DNA from 3 places in the Streptomyces sp. NPDC048442 genome. Region 2 is predicted to be linked to each of the others. Evidence: riboswitches for the same ligand, from Rfam matches in the RefSeq annotation. Region 2 holds a riboswitch; each other region holds the start of a gene.

Region 1 (6,135 bases), on a different contig from region 2:
GGTGGCAGGAAGGGCTGTGGCCCGCAGTCATGAGCACGCTGCAGGCGAGTACCCGGGGTACTCCGGCGTACCAGCGCCCCCGGCTGCCTGGACTCGCCGTGACCGTTCAGCTCCGTTCCGGGCCTGTCGCCCAGGGGCCGCGCGGGTAGGCGGGAGTGCAGGGAGGCGACGTCTGGTCCTGCAGCGCTGACACTGGCCGGACGACACGAAAGGTTCCAGGATCCGGACACCCTCGATCTCAGCCGTCGGGACAACCAGCACCTCGGATACGGGCACGGCATTCACTACTGCCTCGGTGCCCCCCTCGCGCGTCTCGAAGCGCAGACGGCACTCGCGACTCTCCTGACCCGTCTCCCTGACCTGCAACTCGCGGAAGATCCTGCCGATTTGCGGTGGCGAGGCGGTCTCATTATGCGCGGACTGCGCACCCTCCCGGTCGAGTTCGGGGGAGCCGTGCGGGTAGCTGAAACTGACAGACCATCAGCCATGTGACCTTCGCGTGATCTGCACTGCATCGACTTGTGACGGGTGTTCGACTGCGGCTACGTTCACGGGCGACCCGGCAGTTACGGCCAGAAGCCGGGTCACCGTCAGCTGAAAGGCAACCGCATGCGCTCCGGGAACGGTAAACACCGCCGCCCGCGTCAGGCACCCGCTCTTATCGTCGCGGCAGGGGTGACCGGATCCGCCCTCGCGATTCCGCTCCTGGGCGCGACCAGTGCCAGTGCGGCAGAGTCGAACACCTGGGACCGCGTCGCCGAGTGCGAGAGCGGCGGCATGTGGAGTGCCGACCTCGGCAACGGCTATTACGGCGGGCTCCAGTTCTCGCAGGAGAAGTGGGACCAGTACGGCGGCGGTGCGTACGCCCAGCGCCCCGACCTCGCCAGCCGCGCCCAGCAGATCAAGGTCGCCGAGAAGGTGTTCACCGCCGAGGGTCCGCAGGGCTGGCCGAGCTGCGCCGGCGTCTCCGGGCTCGCCCCGGGCGGCGGCTCCGATTCCGGTTCCGCTTCCGGCGGCGTCGACGCGGCCGACCCCGGTACGGACACCAGCGCACCGCCCAAGCCCCCGGCAGGCTCCGCGAAGCCGGACACTCCCGGCACGGACGCACACCGGGACACCCCGGAAGCGGGTACGGGTACGCATGCGGGTGCGGAGACGGGGAAGCCGACGACCCCCGGCGCGCCCACCACCCCCGCCACTCCGGCCACCCCCGCCTCCCCGGGCAGCGAGCTGCCCGTCGAGCCGGCCCCGGGCTCCAGCATCGAGCCCAGCACCGGCCCGACCACCCCGGGCGCCGAACTGCCGTCCCGCGGCGCCATCACGCCTGGTGCGCAGACTCCCGGTACGCCCGAGTCCCCGGACGCGTCGGCCGGGCCCACGACGCCCGTCACGCCCGCCACACCGGCCACGCCCGCCAACCCGGGCAAGCACCGTGGTGAGCCCGCTCCTGAGAACTCCCTTCCCGTACCGGACAATTCGGCTACTCCGGACGAGACCGACGGGCGCGACGCGGGTCGCCACGCCTCCCGCGGCGGCGACAAGGGTGCGGACGGCTCCGCGCCCGAGCGCGGCAACTACACCGTGCGCCCCGGTGACAACCTCTGGCACATCGCCGACGAGGCGCACGTGCCCGGCGGCTGGCCCGCGCTCTACGAGGCGAACCGCAACGCCGTGGGCGACGATCCGGACCTCATCAAGCCTGGCCAGAGCCTCGACCTGAGTGAAAAGTAGGCGCGAAACACGGGTAGTTCGGGGCTTTATGTCCGGTTCTGCGCAAGTGAGACATGAGTCTCTCTGCCCCAACTGGCGTGTCCCTGCCGGAAGCTCCCGCTGTGCCCCCTCTGACCTGCGTAAACGACTGCGCGGAGAGGGCAAGTAGGGGCTGAATGTCCCCGATGTGCCTCTTTGAACATCGGGGGCTCCTGTGATTCGGTCGTCCTCGCTCGCCACCGGTGAGCACCGGAGCCCGCACGCCGAATCCTGCCGGTGGGCCTCGGAAGCAGTCGTCGCGAAAGCGCCGTAGGCAGGAGCGGGGGACCCAAGGTAAGTGCCGGGCCCGGACGTTGAGAGACGTACGAGGAACGGCTTGGGGTGAAGCCTTCGAGAAGGACCGCAGCAACTGGGCGGCCCCGACCGGAGGCCGGGCGAACTCACAGCCCGAACCCGACAGCTCACCTCGAAGGCGTCGGTGAGGGGATATCCATGTCGCTTTTCATTGGCAAGGGCAAGCACCGCCGTCCGTCCAAGGCCACCCGTGTCGCCACCCTCGCGGGCGTCACCGGTGTCGCGGTCGCCGCTCCGCTGATGGGGGCCTCCTCGGCCTCCGCCGCCTCCGTGGACACCTGGGACGCCGTCGCCCAGTGCGAGTCCGGCGGCAACTGGTCCATCAACACGGGCAACGGCTACTACGGCGGCCTGCAGTTCACGAACTCCTCGTGGGCGGCCGCCGGCGGCACCAAGTACGCGCCGCGCGCCGACCAGGCGTCCAAGGGCCAGCAGATAGCCACCGCCGAGCAGCTCCTCAAGATCCAGGGCCCGGGTGCCTGGGCCTGTGCGGGCGCCGGCAACCTCAGCAACGACGGTGTCGACCCGGGCGTCAGCACCGGCTCGGGCGCGCAGAAGTCCGCCCCGAAGCAGGAGCGCCGCTCCGAGGCCCCCGCCTCCCGCTCCGAGGCCCGTCAGGCCCCGAAGTCCGAGGCCCCCAAGGCCGCCGCCAAGCCCTCCGCCCCGATCCGCAAGGGTGACGGCGAGTACAAGGTGAAGGCCGGCGACACCCTCGGCAAGATCGCCGAGGCGAAGCACGTCAAGGGCGGCTGGCAGCACATCCTCGACCTGAATGAGGGAGTCGTCACCGACGCCGACCTCATCTTCCCGGGTCAGCAGCTCCACCTGAGCTGACCCCGCGGAGACCCCGGCGGCCCACCCCCGCCCGGTCTCCGCCCCGTGGAACGGACGGCCCACCCCCGTCCGTTCCGCACTCCTGGACCCCGGCCGGGCGCGACTTCCCCCTGTACGCGCCGGGCCGGGGCCCTTTTGTGTCCGCGTCCCCTCATATGTGCAGGGCCCGTACGCACACTGAGTGAACGTGTCCGTAACGCGCGGCGACGATCCATGGGCCCTTCGTCCTGTAATACAGGCATTCGGGCATCTTTTCGTCCCAGCGGGCGGTCCGACGGCCGGTTGATGCCCGTGATCCGGTTAGGCTCATGTCGCAAGGCCGAAAGCGACCCTGCACTCTGCTTCAGCGTCACATCCCATAAGGAGATGCTCGTGCCGTCCATCGACGTCGTCGTAGCCCGGGAAATCCTGGACTCCCGAGGCAATCCCACGGTCGAGGTCGAGGTCGGCCTCGACGACGGCAGCACCGGTCGTGCTGCTGTTCCGTCCGGCGCCTCCACCGGTGCCTTCGAAGCCATCGAGCTTCGTGACGGTGACCCCAACCGCTACATGGGCAAGGGTGTCGAGAAGGCCGTTCTCGCCGTCATCGAGCAGATCGGCCCGGAGCTCGTCGGCTACGACGCGACCGAGCAGCGCCTGATCGACCAGGCGATGTTCGACCTCGACGCCACCGAGAACAAGGGCTCCCTCGGCGCCAACGCCATCCTGGGCGTCTCCCTCGCGGTGGCCCACGCGGCCTCCGAGGCGAGCGACCTGCCGCTGTTCCGCTACCTCGGTGGCCCGAACGCGCACCTGCTGCCCGTCCCGATGATGAACATCCTCAACGGTGGGTCGCACGCCGACTCCAACGTCGACATCCAGGAGTTCATGATCGCCCCGATCGGCGCGGAGTCCTTCTCCGAGGCCCTTCGCTGGGGCGCCGAGGTCTACCACACCCTCAAGAAGGTGCTGAAGACCAAGGGCCTGTCCACCGGCCTCGGCGACGAGGGCGGCTTCGCCCCGAACCTGGAGTCCAACCGCGCCGCGCTCGACCTCATCGTCGAGGCCATCAAGCAGGCCGGTTACATCCCCGGCGAGCAGATCGCGCTCGCACTCGACGTCGCCGCCTCCGAGTTCTACAAGGACGGCAAGTACGAGTTCGAGGGCAAGTCCCGCTCGGCCGCCGAGATGACCGAGTACTACGAGGAGCTCGTCTCCGCGTACCCGATGGTCTCCATCGAGGACCCGCTGTACGAGGACGACTGGGCGGGCTGGGCGGTCCTCACCGGCAAGCTGGGCTCCAAGGTCCAGATCGTCGGCGACGACCTCTTCGTCACCAACCCGGAGCGCCTGGCCCGCGGCATCGAGGAGAACTCCGCGAACGCCCTGCTCGTCAAGGTCAACCAGATCGGCTCGCTCACCGAGACGCTGGACGCCGTCGAGCTGGCCCAGCGCAACGGCTTCAAGTGCATGATGAGCCACCGCTCAGGCGAGACCGAGGACGTCACCATCGCCGACCTCGCCGTCGCGGTGAACTGCGGCCAGATCAAGACCGGCGCCCCGGCCCGCTCGGACCGCGTCGCCAAGTACAACCAGCTGCTGCGCATCGAGGAGATCCTCGACGACGCCGCGGTGTACGCCGGCCGCTCGGCGTTCCCCCGCTTCAAGGGCTGATCCCGTCCTGAGGGTCGCTCGTACCCTCCCGAGGGGCTAAGCCTCCGTACGTCCCCGTACCCGGTCGCGTACCGTGTGCGGGGACGTCGGCGCGTAACGGGGAGGGACAACGGATGGCCGCGAAGGGCAACCGCGACCGGTTCTCCACCACGACCAGGCTGCGGCTGCTCGGCGAGCAGACCGCCGCCCGCGTCTACCGCTCCCAGACCCGCCGCCAGGCCCGCCGCTCCCGGCTCACGGGCCGGGCGGCGCTGCTGGTCCTGGTGGTCTGCACGCTGGTGGTGGCACTCGCGTATCCGATACGGAGCTACTTCTCGCAGCGCACCGAGATCGCCGACCAGGAGCAGGCCAGGAACGAGGCGGCGCTCCGCGTCGAGCAGCTCCGCGACGCCAAGGCGCGGCTCCAGGACGACGCGTACATCGTGCGGCTCTCCCGCGAGCACCTGCACTACGTGAAGCCGGGCGAGACCGGCTTCACCATGTACGACCCGGACGCGTCCGGCGGCGCCGAGCGGCCGGGCGAGGGCGGGGCCGCCGACCGGCCCTGGTACTCCAACGTCTGGGGCGGCGTCGACGAGGCCGACCGCCAGGAACCGTAGAACCACTCTCCGTACGAGACAAAACAGACCGACAGAAGGCACGCATGCACACCCCGCCCCCGACCACGCCGCGCACCGAGCCCACCGACCGGGACATCGAGGCGTTCAAGCTCCAGCTCGGCCGCCCGCCGCGCGGGCTGCGCGCGATCGCGCACCGCTGCCCCTGCGGCAACCCCGACGTGGTCGAGACGGCCCCGCGGCTGGACGACGGCACGCCGTTTCCCACGCTCTACTACATGACCTGCCCGCGGGCCACGGGCGCCATCGGCACTCTGGAGGGCTCCGGTCTGATGAAGGAGATGCAGGCGCGGCTGTCCACCGACCAGGAGCTGGCGGACACCTACCGGGCCGCGCACGAGGACTACCTGAAGCGGCGCGACGAGATCGAGGAGCTGGTGGGCTTCCCCAGCGCCGGCGGGATGCCCGACCGCGTGAAGTGCCTGCACGTCCTCGTCGGCCACTCGCTGGTCGCGGGCCCCGGCGTGAACCCCTTCGGCGACGAGGCGCTGGCGCTCCTGCCCGAGTGGTGGGCGAAGGGCCCCTGCGTCACCCCGTGCACGGACCAGGCCGAGGAGGCCGCCAAGTGACCCGGGTCGCCGCCATCGACTGCGGTACGAACTCCATCCGGCTGCTCGTCGCCGACGCGGACCCTGCGACGGGCGAGCTGGTCGACCTGGACCGCCGGATGACCATCGTCCGGCTCGGCCAGGGCGTGGACCGCACCGGCCGTCTCGCCCCCGAGGCGCTGGAGCGCACCTTCGCCGCCTGCCGCGAGTACGCGGAGATCATCAAGGCCCACGGGGCGGAGAAGGTCCGCTTCGTGGCCACCTCCGCCTCCCGGGACGCCGAGAACCGCGACGAGTTCGTCTCCGGCGTCCTGGACATCCTGGGCGTCGAGCCCGAGGTGATCTCCGGCGACCAGGAGGCCGAGTTCTCCTTCACGGGCGCCACGAAGGAGCTGGCGGGCCTGGGCGGGGACTATCTG
Region 2 (6,135 bases):
TCGACCTCCGCGGTTCTCGCCCCCGACGCCGCGACCCACCCGATCGCGAGCCACAGCTTCCTGGTCGAGGCCGCACTCACCGACTCCCGGCTCGCCGCCACCTTCCTGCGCCCGGACGCCTTCGCCAGCAACACCCTCGGCATGGCGGACGCCATCAGGAACGGGCACCCGATCGCGCTGGCCCACCCGGACGCGCACCTCGCGCCCATCCACCCCGAGGACATTGCGGACCTCGCAGTCGATGCCCTGACCGGCGATGCCCTGACCGGCGGCTCCCTCACCGGCGGCTCTCTGACCGGCGACTCCCTCACCGGTCGCGCCGTCGTCCTCACCGGCCCCGAGTCGCTCTCCTTCCGCGAGCAGTACGCGACCGTCGCCGAGGAGACCGGCCGGGAGATCACGATCGACCGCGTCACCCGGGCCGAGGCCGAGGCGCAGATGGGCCGGTTCATGCCCGCGCGACTGGTCGGTGCGCTGCTCGATCTCTGGGCGGCGGCCGAAGCGCACGGCCGTGCCGAGATTCACGACACCACGGCGTCCCTGCTCGGCCGGCCGGCCCGGACGTACCGCCAGTGGGTACGGGAGAACGCGGGGGAGTTCCGGGGGTAGCGGCGCGAGTGGTCAGAGCGTCTGCCCGGATGGCGTAGAGTTGGGTTTACCGACGCGGGGTGGAGCAGCTCGGTAGCTCGCTGGGCTCATAACCCAGAGGTCGCAGGTTCAAATCCTGTCCCCGCTACTGAAGAAGTAGTGAAGTCCTGAGGCCCGGAACTCGAAAGAGTTCCGGGCCTCAGGCGTTTGTCCGCGTATGTACGGAAACGGTGCCCCGGCCCGTCCCCCACATGGCGGATGCCGATTCGCCGTACGGCGCGGCTCCGGCCAGCCTGGGTGGGGAGCGGTACCGTCCGCACCCGGTGCGGACCTGGGCAGGAGAACTGACGGTGGCGGGGTACGGACGCGGAAGCGACGGGGCCGGAACAGGCACAGGGACGGGTACAGGGAGCCGGGCCGGTACGGCGACCCGGGCCGGGACGGGACCCGGGAACGGGGCAGGGGCCGGGAACGGGGACGGCGGCGGGAAGAAGGCGCGGCGGTTCGTGCGGGCGCTGCCCGCGCTGATGATCGTCGGCGGGCTCTTCTTCGACGCGCTGACGCCGGACGCCTTCACCGCCTCGCCGCTGTTCGCGGCCGCACCGCTGGTCGCCGCACCGTTCTTCTCGCTGGCCAACACCGCGCTGACCGCGTGCGCCGCCGTGCTGGCCGTGGTGGGCCTGCGGACCGCCGGCGACGTCCTGACGTCCGTGGTGGGCGTGACCGAGCTGGTGACCGTGCTGACGGTGGGCGTGCTCGCGATCCTGATCAACCGGGTCGTACGCAGGAGCGGCAGACAGCTCGCGTCGGTACGGGTCATCGCCGAGGCGGCGCAGCGGGCGGTCGTGCCGATCCCGCCCGACCGGATCGGCGGTCTTGAGATCGCCGCGCGGTACGAGGCGGCGGAGGCGGACGCCTTCATCGGGGGCGATCTCTTCGCCGTGCAGGACACTCCGCACGGGGTGCGGCTCGTCGTGGGGGACGTACGGGGCAAGGGACTTGAGGCCGTGGAGGCGGTCGCGGTGGTGGTGGGTGCGTTCCGGGAGGCGGCCGAGACGGAGAGCTGTCTGGAGGGCGTCGCACAGCGGCTGGAGCGGGCGCTGGCGCGCGAGGGCCGGCGGCGGGACGGGCTGGACGCGCTGGAGGGCTTCACGACGGCGGTGCTCGCCGAGATCCCGCGCGGCGAGGGCATCGTACGACTGGTGAACCGGGGGCACCCCGAGCCGCTGCTGCTGTACGCGGACGGCGAGTTGGACGTGCTGGCGCCGGAGGAGTTCGCGTTGCCGCTGGGCATGGGTGAACTGGGGGACTGGCCGGACCGGGCGCGGGAGTTCGCGTACCCCGCGGGCTCGACGCTGGTGTTCTACACGGACGGTCTCTCCGAGGCACGGGACGCGGCCGGTGTCTTCTACGACCCGGCGGTGCGGCTGCGGCACTCGCTCTATCCCGGGCCCGATGCCCTGCTGGAGGCGCTGACCAGCGACGTACGGGTGCATACGGGCGGGAAGCAGACCGACGACATGGCGCTGCTCGCGGTGGGGCGGCCGGGGGTGGGCCAGCCGGAGCGGCGGCTGACCGTGGAGATCGTGAAACGGGCGTGAGCGGGGCGGGTGTGGGGCGGGTGCGGGGCCGGTGTGCGCCGGGTGCGGGGCCGGCGCGGGTGAGTGTGCGGCCGGGTGGTCACGGGGTGTGCTCGCAGGGGAGCCCTCCGCATAACAATTGACGATCTATCAGTTGTGGAGGGTTTGCGGGGGTGGGACGCATGTGCGGCCGGGGGCCGCTGCGTCGTCCTGATTCGCGGTCATATGCGCCTGTATGCCTTGGCCATGGCACCCCGCACAGCGTTAACGATCACCTGGAACAGCTTGGAATTCCACTTGTGTGTCTATTAACGTTCGATAACGCAGTGCGGTCGTCCCAGTCGTCGTCAGAGACGGCGCCGTGCGCGTGCGCCGAATTCCGTGAGGAAACCGGGGAACCACCAATTGGGGTGAATCGGGCCGAACCTGGCCCGTAGGAGACCTTCCTGCTCCGAACCCGTCAGCTAACCCGGTAGGCGAGAAGGAAGGAAAGGAGCGCGCCCCCGTGGCGTCCAACAGGCCTGCCCCCGAAACATCGGCCCCCGCTTTCTCATACGTGGCTTACGGAGTCCCGAACGACATGGAGGGCCCGACCGGCGGACGGGCGGACGGCCAGGGCGACACACTCGTCGGCCTCGCGCCCGAGATTCCGCAGCAGCGTCAGGGCGGCTTCGAGGGATTCGCGGAGTTCGACGTTCCCTCCGCCAACCCCTTCGCGGACAGACCCTCCGCCAACGCCTTCGCGGACAGCTCCCTCGCGGACAGCCCCTCCGTCAACTCCTTCCCGGACAGCCCCTTCGGTGGTCCCGCCGCGTCGGCCGAGGAGTGGAACCCCACCGAGGATTCCCTCGTTCCGGTGCGCGGCAAGCACCGCGTGGCCAAGCAGCGCGGCTCCCTGGCCCGTAGCTCCACGGTGCTGGGAGTCGGCGTCATCGCCGCCGTCGGCGCCGGTGGGATCGCCACCGCCCAGGAGAAGCCGGCCGTCTCGATATCGCTGCCCGACCAGCTCTCCGACTCCCTCGCCTCGCTCACGGAATCGCTGCCGGACGCCGAGTCGCTGCCGGGTGTGGGGGCATTGGTGTCCGGCTCCGGCTCCGATTCGGGCTCCGACGCCGGTACGGGCGTGGTGGTCGCCGCCGTTCCGGCCGCTGCCTCCACCGCTTCAGCCGGGCAGCAGCAGATCGGTGCGGGCGAGAGCCTGCGGGCGCGGATCCTCCACCAGGCCGAGCAGCAGCGCTCCGTCGCCGACGAGGCCGTCCAGGAGGCCGCGCGCGAGCAGGCCGTCAAGGACGCCGCCGCCGAGGCGAAGAAGCAGCGCGACGAGGCCGACGCCAAGGCGGAGAAGGCCGAGCAGGCGAAGCGCGAGGCGGAGGCCAAGGCCAAGGCGGAGGCCAAAGCGGAGGCCGAGGCGAAGGCGGAGGCCGAACGGCTCGCCAAGCTGGCCGCCGGCTACTCGCTGCCCACCTCCTCGTACACCCTCACCGCGACCTACGGGCAGTCCGGTTCGATGTGGTCCTCCGGGCACCACACCGGTCTCGACTTCGCCGCCCAGGCGGGCACGCCGGTCAAGGCCGTGCACGGCGGGACCATAAAGTCCGCGGGCTGGTCCGGGTCGTACGGCTACCGGATCGTGCTGGAGCTGAACGACGGCACCGAGGTCTGGTACTGCCACCTCTCCCAGATGAGCGTGCAGGTCGGCGGCGACGTGTCGACCGGGCAGGTCATCGGCAACGTGGGCGCCACCGGCAATGTGAGCGGCGCGCACCTGCACCTCGAAGTGCACACCCCGGGCGGCGACGGCCTCGACCCGGCGGCCTGGCTGCGGGACAAGGGACTGACGGTCTGACCGGTCTGACCGGTGTGATCCGGTTGATTTGGACGGGTTCGGAAGGATTCGTTGGTCAGTGCATGGAATAGGTCCGGCGGGCCGGATGGTTGACGTCCTCATGACTTCCCACCTGCGCCCGCTGGGCTCCTCCGGCCTCGATGTCTTCCCGCTCGCCCTCGGCGGCAACGTCTTCGGCTGGACCGCCGACCGTGACCAGTCCTTCGCCGTCCTCGACGCGTACACCGCAGGCGGCGGCAACTTCATCGACACCGCCGATGTCTACTCCGCCTGGGTCCCGGGCAACGAGGGCGGCGAGTCCGAGCGCGTCCTCGGCGAATGGCTGGCCGCCCGCGGCAACCGGGACGAGGTGGTCATCGCCACCAAGGTCGGCGCCCACCCCTCGTACAAGGGGCTCTCCGCCACCACCATCAAGGCCGCCGCCGAGGAGTCCCTGCGCCGGCTGGGCACCGATTACATCGACCTCTACTACACGCACTACGACGACCCGTCCGTGCCCGTCGAGGAGTTCACCGTCGCGCTCGACCAGCTGGTACGGGACGGCAAGGTGCGGGCCGTGGCGGCCTCCAACATCTCCGCCGACCGGCTGCGGGAGTCGCTGGACTTCGCCGAGCGCGAGGGCCTCACGAAGTACACCGCGCTCCAGCCGCACTACAACCTCGTCTCCCGCGACACCTACGAGGGCGAGCTCCAGGAGGTCGCGTCGCAGGCCGGTCTCTCGGCCGTGCCGTACTACGCGCTCGCGTCCGGCTTCCTGACCGGCAAGTACCGGGTCGGCGGCGACGCGGTGCAGAGCGCACGCGCCGAGGGCGCGGCCAAGCACCTGCAGACCGAGCGGGGACGCAAGGTCCTCGCCGTACTCGACGAGGTGGCCGGGGCGCACAGCGCCGAGATCGCGACCGTGGCCCTGGCCTGGCTGGCCGCCCGGCCGACCGTCGTGGCACCGATCGCCAGCGCCCGCACGGTCGAGCAGCTGCCCGCGCTCCTCGCGGTGGCGGACCTGACGCTCACCGACGCCGAGCTGGCGAAGCTGACGGCGGCTTCCGCGTAGGGTGCTCGCGCTCTGCTCGGTGTGCCCGCGGCCCGGGAAGGACCGGGGCCGTCAGTAGCTCTTGTACGGGTTGTACGCGGCCGCGTAGGCCGGGTGGTACGGCGGCGGGAGCAGCCGTATTCGGCCGGTGACCCGGGCCGCGTACACCAGTGCCGGGCCCGCGATCCGCTTGCGCTCCCAGAGCTGGTGCAGCAGTTCCCGCTCACGAGCGGTGAAGTCGGCGGACAGCTCCGGGGTGGCAGGCCCGCGCCGGGCCCGGTACCGCAGGAAGGCCAGCGCGGTCGCGGCCCTCTCGTACTCGGCGACGGCCTTTGCGGCCCCGGGGCCGTGCGTCCGCGCCGCGTAACCCTGGGCCAGCGAGCGGGCCCGCATCGAGGACAGGGCGAGCGGCTCGGCCGGATCAAGCCAGCCCGAGGCGGCGTACGCGGGCAACTCGGCGGACAGCATCCGCAGTTCGCGCTGTCTGGTCCAGATCGCCAGCCAGGTCAGGGCCGCGAACGCGGGGACCATGAACAGCCCGTACACCCCGTAGAAGGCGAGCGGGCCGAAGGACGCCGAGCCGTTCCACAGGGAGTGCATGCCCATCGCGAGGAGCAGGCCGAGCAGCGGCAGCGCGACCCGGCGGATCCGTACCCAGGCACGGCCGCGCATCCGCCGGGCCGGCGTGAGCGCCACCAGGCCGAAGCCGATGCCGGTCAGCACCGTGAAGAGGGGGTGCGCGAAGGGGGACATGACCACCCGCACGAAGAACGTCCCCGCCGTCACCGCGCCGAGCCCGGAGCCGCCGAACTCCTGGTCCTCACCGAAGGCATTGCCCAGATAGAGGATGTTCTCGGTGAAGGCGAAGCCGGTCGCGGTGAAGCCCGCGAAGACCACGCCGTCCACGATTCCGGTGAAGTGCCGTCTGCGGAACAGGAAGACCAGCAGGATCGCCGCCGCCTTCGCGCACTCCTCGACGACCGGCGCGACGAAGGTCGCCCCCAGGGTGTCCGCCCCGTCCGGGTCCGCGGTGGCCACGGCTATCCACTGCACGGCAAAACTGTTGGCCGTGATCGCGACGAGCGCCGCCG
Region 3 (6,135 bases), on a different contig from region 2:
GTCAAGGCCATCGACTCCTCGGCCGTGCGTGCCTTCTACGAGGCGCACGTCCGTCCGGCCACCGCCACCGCCGTAGTCGTCGGCGATCTGACGGACATCGACCTGGACGCCGTCCTGGCCGACACCCTGGGGGAGTGGACGGGAAACACCGCCGCGCCGCGCCCGGTCCCGCCGATCACCGCCGACGACACCGGCCGTGTGGTCATCGTCGACCGCCCGGGTGCCGTCCAGACCCAGCTGCTGATCGGCCGCATCGGCCCGGACCGGCACGACCGCGTCTGGCCCGCCCAGGTCCTCGGCACGTACTGCCTCGGTGGCACCCTCACCTCGCGCCTGGACCGTGTCCTGCGCGAGGAGAAGGGATACACCTACGGCGTACGCGCCTTCGGCCAGGTGATGCGCTCCTCCGCCGACGGCAGTGGCGCCTCCATGCTGGCCATCAGCGGCTCCGTGGACACCGAGTCGACCGGGCCCGCCCTGGACGACCTCTGGAAGGTCCTGCGGACGCTCGCGGCCGAGGGCCTCACCGACGCCGAACGCGACGTCGCCGTGCAGAACCTGGTCGGGGTCGCCCCGCTCAAGTACGAGACGGCGTCCGCCGTGGCGGGCACGCTGGCCGACCAGGTCGAGCAGCACCTGCCCGACGACTTCCAGGCCCAGATGTACGCCAGGCTCGCCGCGACCGGCACCGTGGAGGCCACCGCGGCCGTGGTGAACGCGTTCCCGGTGGACAAGCTGGTCACCGTCCTGGTCGGCGACGCCTCCCAGATCGCGGAGCCGGTACGGGCGCTGAACATCGGTGAGGTCACGGTCGTCACCGGCTGACCGGCTGACCGGCTGACCGGCTCACCGGCTGACCGCCTGACCGGCCGGCGGGCCGGCGGGCCGGCGGGTCGGCGGGCCGTTTCGGCACCGGCTGACCGATCAAAGGTCACCCGCACGACCGGGACAAAGCGTGACAAGAAGGACCCCGACAACTCCCGAGTTGTCGGGGTCCTTCCGTATGTCCGATTTATTGGAGAGGTTGCCTGTCTGCCGTGTGGGCTCCGTTACAAAAGCGGCTGTCTGTTTGGCGATTGAAAGACGTGCCGCTTAGCGTCGGTCCGGCTGTCCGTCAGAGTGCGCCGCAACCGCGGCACCGGGCAGTCATCGCCGAGTCCCCGTCAGGCGCGAGCCTGGGGAGCCGGGGACCCAATCAGTCCCTGGGGTGAATCGGACGCCATCGCCCTTCACGGGCCGGTGGGGCCCGTAGGAGACCTTCCTGCTCCGAACCCGTCAGCTAACCCGGTAGGCGAGAAGGAAGGAAAGGAAACAGCCACTTCATGGCGTTCACCCGTGCCGCCGGGAAGCACCGGCGTCCCTCCGTGCTGTCGCGCAAGAGCGCCAACATCGCCGGAGTCGCCGCCCTCACCACGACCGGTGTCATCGGAACGCTGGCCCCGCAGGCCATCGCCGCCGAGCACGACCTGGCCGCCGAGGACACCGGCACCATCCGCGCCGTCGTCATGGAGAACACCGTGACGGAGACCCTCACCGCGCAGGTCGAGGCCCAGGCCACCGCCCAGAAGAAGGCGTACGACAAGGCCGAGGCCGTGCGGAAGGCCGAAGAGGCCCGCAAGGCCGAGGTCAAGCGCAAGGCGGAGGCCAAGGCCAAGAAGGAGCGCGAGGAGCGCGAGCGCGCCGCCCGCGAGGCCGAGCGCAAGCGCCTCAACGCCTTCCGGCTGCCCGTCGCCGGCTCGTACGTCTCCACCGGCTACCAGTCCGGCGGCGCGATGTGGTCCTCCGGCAGCCACTCCGGTGTCGACTTCCACGCCTCGTCCGGCAGCTCCGTCGTCGCAGTCGGCGCCGGCACGGTCGTCGAGGCCGGCTGGGGCGGGGCGTACGGCAACAACATCGTGATCAGGATGAACGACGGCTCGTACACGCAGTACGGCCACCTCTCCTCGATCGGTGTCTCCGTCGGCCAGTCCGTCGCGGCCGGCGAGCAGATAGCCCTCTCCGGCTCCACGGGCAACTCCACCGGCCCGCACCTGCACTTCGAGGCCCGCACCTCCCCCGAGTACGGCTCGGACATCGACCCGGTCGCGTATCTGCGCGGCCACGGCGTCAGCGTCTGACCGCACCGCACCTGCTGTTCCGGAAATGCCCCGGCTCTCCACGAGCCGGGGCATTTCTGCGTTCGTTTTCCGTCGAGAACCCGGATTTCCTTCGGCAATTCCCCCGCGTTGCAATAGAGTTGAGAGAAGGCTTCGGCGGGAAGACGGAGGTCCGGGCATGCGCATTCCCGCGCATTCGGTGTGTACGGCGATCCGCGACGACATCGTGTCCGGAGTTCTTCCGCGCGGCAGTCGGCTCACGGAAGAGGCACTGGCCCGCAGGTACGGCGTCTCGCGCGTCCCGGTCCGCGAGGCGCTGCGCACCCTGCAGGCCGAGGGCTTCGTCACTACCCGCAGGCACGCGGGCGCCTGCGTCGCCGAGCCGACCGCGCAGGAGGCCGCCGACCTCCTGGAGATGCGTACGCTCCTGGAGCCGCTCGGTGCGGCGCGTGCGGCCGTCCGGCGGACGGAGGCGCACCTCAAGGTGCTCCGCGGGCTGGTCAGGCTGGGTCAGGAGCGGGCGGGGCGGGCGGAGGGCGAGGATCTGAGCGCCCTCACCGGCTGGTTCCACGAGACCCTAGCCCAGGCGTCCGGCAGCCCCGGCCTCATCACCCTGCTGACCCAGCTCAAGCACAAGATCGCCTGGATGTACGTGGTGGAGCGGTCGGCCGGGCCCGCCGAGGCGTGGGCCGAGCACGGCGCGATCGTCGACGCGGTGACCAGGCGCGACGCGGACCGGGCCAGGACGCTGACCGCGCGGCACGCGGAGCGGGCGGTGGCCGCGCACCGCATGAGGATTCCGCAACAAGCCGTCAACGTGGCGGGCGGCCGGAATTAACACGGGCGCCGTATACAAGTCGTAGGCAAAAAGGGATTCCTGAATTCACAGGAAAATTCACAAGAAACGACAGAAGCCGCGGCCCCCGAATTCGGGATGCCACGGCTTCCGCGTGAGAATTCGCCCGTACGGGCGCGACCTTATGGGGCCTCAGAAGGCCGCCGGGCCGGAAGGTCAGACGGTCTCGGGAAGCTCGTCCAGGCCCTCGGCGACCAGCTTCGCGAGACGGTCCAGGGCCGTGTCCGCGCTCTCGGACTCGGACGCGAGCACGATCTCCTCGCCGCCCTGCGCACCCAGGCCCAGCAGTGCCAGCATCGACGCGGCGTTGACCGGGTTGCCGCCCGCCTTGGCGATGGTGACGGGGACGCCGGTGGCCGTGACGGCGCGGACGAAGATGGAGGCGGGGCGGGCGTGCAGGCCCTCGGCCCAGCCGACGGTGACGCGGCGCTCAACCATGGTGTTGCCCTTCATGTGCCTATTGGTTGTCTAGACCAGTCTCTCACGTGGTGCAGGCTGCTCTGCCCGACGGAAGGCCCGGCGGAAGTCCCGGCAAAAGCCCCGCAGGGATGCCCTGCCGGATCCTGCCGGACGTCCCGCCGGGAGTCTGCCGGAAGTCCATGAACAGGACCAGACTGCCCCGCTCGCTCAGTGCCCGCGAGTCGTAGGCTGCACCCATGGCCATGGCTGCGGACGATGCGGATCAGGTGAAGCGGGACCAGGACCGGACGAAGACGGACCAGGACGGGACGAAGGCGGATCCGGACCACGAGTACCCCGGTCACTGGGAGGCCGACGTCGTGCTCCGCGACGGTGGCACCGCACGCATCCGGCCCATCACCACCGAGGACGCCAGCCGTCTCGTCAGCTTCTACGAGCAGGTCTCGGACGAGTCGAAGTACTACCGCTTCTTCGCTCCCTATCCCCGGCTGTCGGCCAAGGACGTGCACCGTTTCACCCACCACGACTACGTCGACCGGGTCGGTCTCGCGGTCACCGTCGGCGGCGAGTTCATCGCCACCGTCCGCTACGACCGGATCAACGCCGACGGACTGCCCGCCTCGGGCCCCGACGCCGACCAGGCCGAGGTCGCCTTCCTCGTCCAGGACGCCCACCAGGGGCGCGGCGTCGCCTCCGCCCTCCTCGAACACATCGGAGCCGTCGCCCGCGAACGCGGCATCCGGCGCTTCGTCGCCGAGGTGCTGCCGGCCAACTCCAAGATGATCAAGGTCTTCACGGATGCGGGCTACCAGCAGAAGCGCTCCTTCGAGGACGGCGTCGTCCACCTGGAGTTCGACCTGGAGCCCACCGACCGCTCCCTCGCCGTGCAGCGCGCCCGTGAGCACCGCGCCGAGGCCCGCTCCGTACAGCGGCTGCTGGCGCCCGGCTCCGTCGTGGTCGTCGGCGCGGGGCGCTCCGCGCAGTCCGTGGGCCGCACCGTCCTGCGCAACCTGCTCGCTGCCGGTTACACCGGTCGTACGTACGCGGTGAACGCGGCCCTCCCCTCTGACGTCACCGAGCTGGACGGCGTCCCCGCGCACCGCTCCGTCGCCGAGATCGGTGCGAGCGTCGACCTCGCGGTCGTCGTCGTACCGGCGGAGAAGGTTCCGGAAGTCGTCGCCGACTGTGGCGAGAGCGGTGTCCAGGGGCTCGTGGTGCTGGCCGCCGGGTACGCGGAGAGCGGGGCCGAAGGGCGGGAGCGGCAGCGGGAGTTGGTCCGGCAGGCCCGTTCGTACGGGATGCGGATCATCGGCCCCAACGCCTTCGGCATCATCAACACCTCCGACCTCGTACGCCTCAACGCGTCTCTCGCGCCCCAGCGCCCGGCGCGCGGCCGGATCGGTCTGTTCGCCCAGTCCGGCGCCATCGGCATCGCGCTCCTCTCCGGGCTGCACCGGCGGGGCGCGGGCGTCTCCTCCTTCATCTCCGCCGGGAACCGCGCCGACGTCTCGGGGAACGACTTCCTCCAGTACTGCTACGAGGACCCGGACACCGACGTCGTCCTCCTGTACCTCGAATCCATCGGCAATCCGCGGAAGTTCACGCGGCTGGCCCGGCGTACGGCTGTCGCGAAGCCGGTCGTGGTGGTCAAGGGCGCCCGGCACAGCGGGAGTACGCCGCCGGGGCACGCGGTGCCGGTGGTACGGATTCCGGATGCCACGGTCTCGGCGCTGTTCCGGCAGGCGGGCGTCATCCGGGTGGACACCGTCACCGAACTCGTCGACGCCGGGCTGATGCTGACCGGCCAGCCCCTGCCGCGCGGCCCGCGCACCGCGATCCTCGGCAACTCCGAGTCGCTCGGCCTCCTCACGTACGACGCCTGCCTCGCGGAAGGGCTGCGTCCGCTGCCGCCGCACGACCTCACGACGGGCGCCACGCCGGCGGACTTCCGTACGGCCCTGTCCGCGGCCCTCGCGGACCCGGCGTGCGACGCGGTGGTCGTCACGGCGATCCCCTGGGTCGGCGAGGGCGGAACGATGGAGTCCGGCGACGGCGAGGTGCTGGCGGCGGCCCTGTGCGAGGCGGCGGCGACATCCCCGGCGAAGCCGGTGGCGGTGGTCCACGTGGAGATGGGCGAACTGGCCGAGGCCCTGGCAGCGGCGACGAGCACGGCCCCGGGCAGGACGACCGCCCCGGCGGCCCCGCAGCCCGCCCCGGCCCCCGCCACGCCGGCCACCGCCGCCCCGGCCCCCGCCACGCCGGCCACCGCCGCCCCGGCCCCCGCCACGCCGGCCACCGCCGCCCCGGCCCCGCCCGTTTCGCGGACCGCCCCGACGCCGCCGCAGGCCCCGCCGGGCTCAGCGACCCCACAGGCCCCGCCGGGCTCAGCAACCCCACAGGCCCCGGCCGCCCCGGGGGCCGCCCCCGACCCGTCGTCTGAGCCGCCCCCCGCCCCCCGCTACATCCCCGCCTACCCCGCCGCCGAGCGTGCCGTCCGGGCTCTCGCCGAGGCGGTGCGCTATGCGCAGTGGCGGCGGGAGGCCGCCGAGCCGGGGCGGGTGCCCGAGTACGAGGACATCGACGAGGGCGGCGCCGCCGCGCAGATCGACGCGCTCCTCGCCGAGGACGCCGACCCGCGCGGTCTGCCGCTCAAGCCCGACGCCGCGAGGGAGTTGCTCGGCCGGTACGGGATCGCCGTACGTGACGCGCTGCCCGCACCCACCCCCGACGCGGCCGTCGCGGCGGCCGGGCGGCTCGGCTACC

What was found. Region 2 has a riboswitch for cyclic di-AMP ahead of AB0D18_RS25805 (peptidoglycan DD-metalloendopeptidase family protein). Riboswitches for the same ligand answer to the same signal wherever they lie in the genome.
Positions count from the first base shown of each region.
Region 1: linked by a shared signal. The riboswitch ahead of AB0D18_RS16655 (transglycosylase family protein) and the one ahead of AB0D18_RS25805 (peptidoglycan DD-metalloendopeptidase family protein) in region 2 are both predicted to bind cyclic di-AMP.
Region 3: linked by a shared signal. The riboswitch ahead of AB0D18_RS34935 (peptidoglycan DD-metalloendopeptidase family protein) and the one ahead of AB0D18_RS25805 (peptidoglycan DD-metalloendopeptidase family protein) in region 2 are both predicted to bind cyclic di-AMP.

Region 1 covers NZ_JBEZKB010000009.1:181,942-188,076, forward strand. Annotated here, with positions in the region: gene AB0D18_RS16640 (hypothetical protein) at 1-149, shown strand, start outside; partial or broken gene AB0D18_RS16645 (cytochrome P450) at 208-492, shown strand; gene AB0D18_RS16650 (transglycosylase family protein) at 676-1,731, shown strand; cyclic di-AMP (ydaO/yuaA leader) riboswitch at 2,006-2,200, shown strand; gene AB0D18_RS16655 (transglycosylase family protein) at 2,203-2,898, shown strand; gene eno (phosphopyruvate hydratase) at 3,265-4,551, shown strand; gene AB0D18_RS16665 (septum formation initiator family protein) at 4,665-5,150, shown strand; gene AB0D18_RS16670 (DUF501 domain-containing protein) at 5,195-5,737, shown strand; gene AB0D18_RS16675 (Ppx/GppA phosphatase family protein) at 5,734-6,135, shown strand, end outside.
Region 2 covers NZ_JBEZKB010000018.1:173,014-179,148, forward strand. Annotated here, with positions in the region: gene AB0D18_RS25790 (NAD(P)H-binding protein) at 1-609, shown strand, start outside; tRNA gene AB0D18_RS25795 (tRNA-Met) at 663-736, shown strand; gene AB0D18_RS25800 (PP2C family protein-serine/threonine phosphatase) at 840-2,189, shown strand; cyclic di-AMP (ydaO/yuaA leader) riboswitch at 2,529-2,662, shown strand; gene AB0D18_RS25805 (peptidoglycan DD-metalloendopeptidase family protein) at 2,749-4,014, shown strand; gene AB0D18_RS25810 (aldo/keto reductase) at 4,115-5,065, shown strand; gene AB0D18_RS25815 (PrsW family intramembrane metalloprotease) at 5,117-6,135, opposite strand, start outside.
Region 3 covers NZ_JBEZKB010000033.1:55,235-61,369, forward strand. Annotated here, with positions in the region: gene AB0D18_RS34930 (pitrilysin family protein) at 1-825, shown strand, start outside; cyclic di-AMP (ydaO/yuaA leader) riboswitch at 1,141-1,309, shown strand; gene AB0D18_RS34935 (peptidoglycan DD-metalloendopeptidase family protein) at 1,323-2,117, shown strand; gene AB0D18_RS34940 (GntR family transcriptional regulator) at 2,275-2,934, shown strand; gene AB0D18_RS34945 (HPr family phosphocarrier protein) at 3,109-3,390, opposite strand; gene AB0D18_RS34950 (GNAT family N-acetyltransferase) at 3,609-6,135, shown strand, end outside.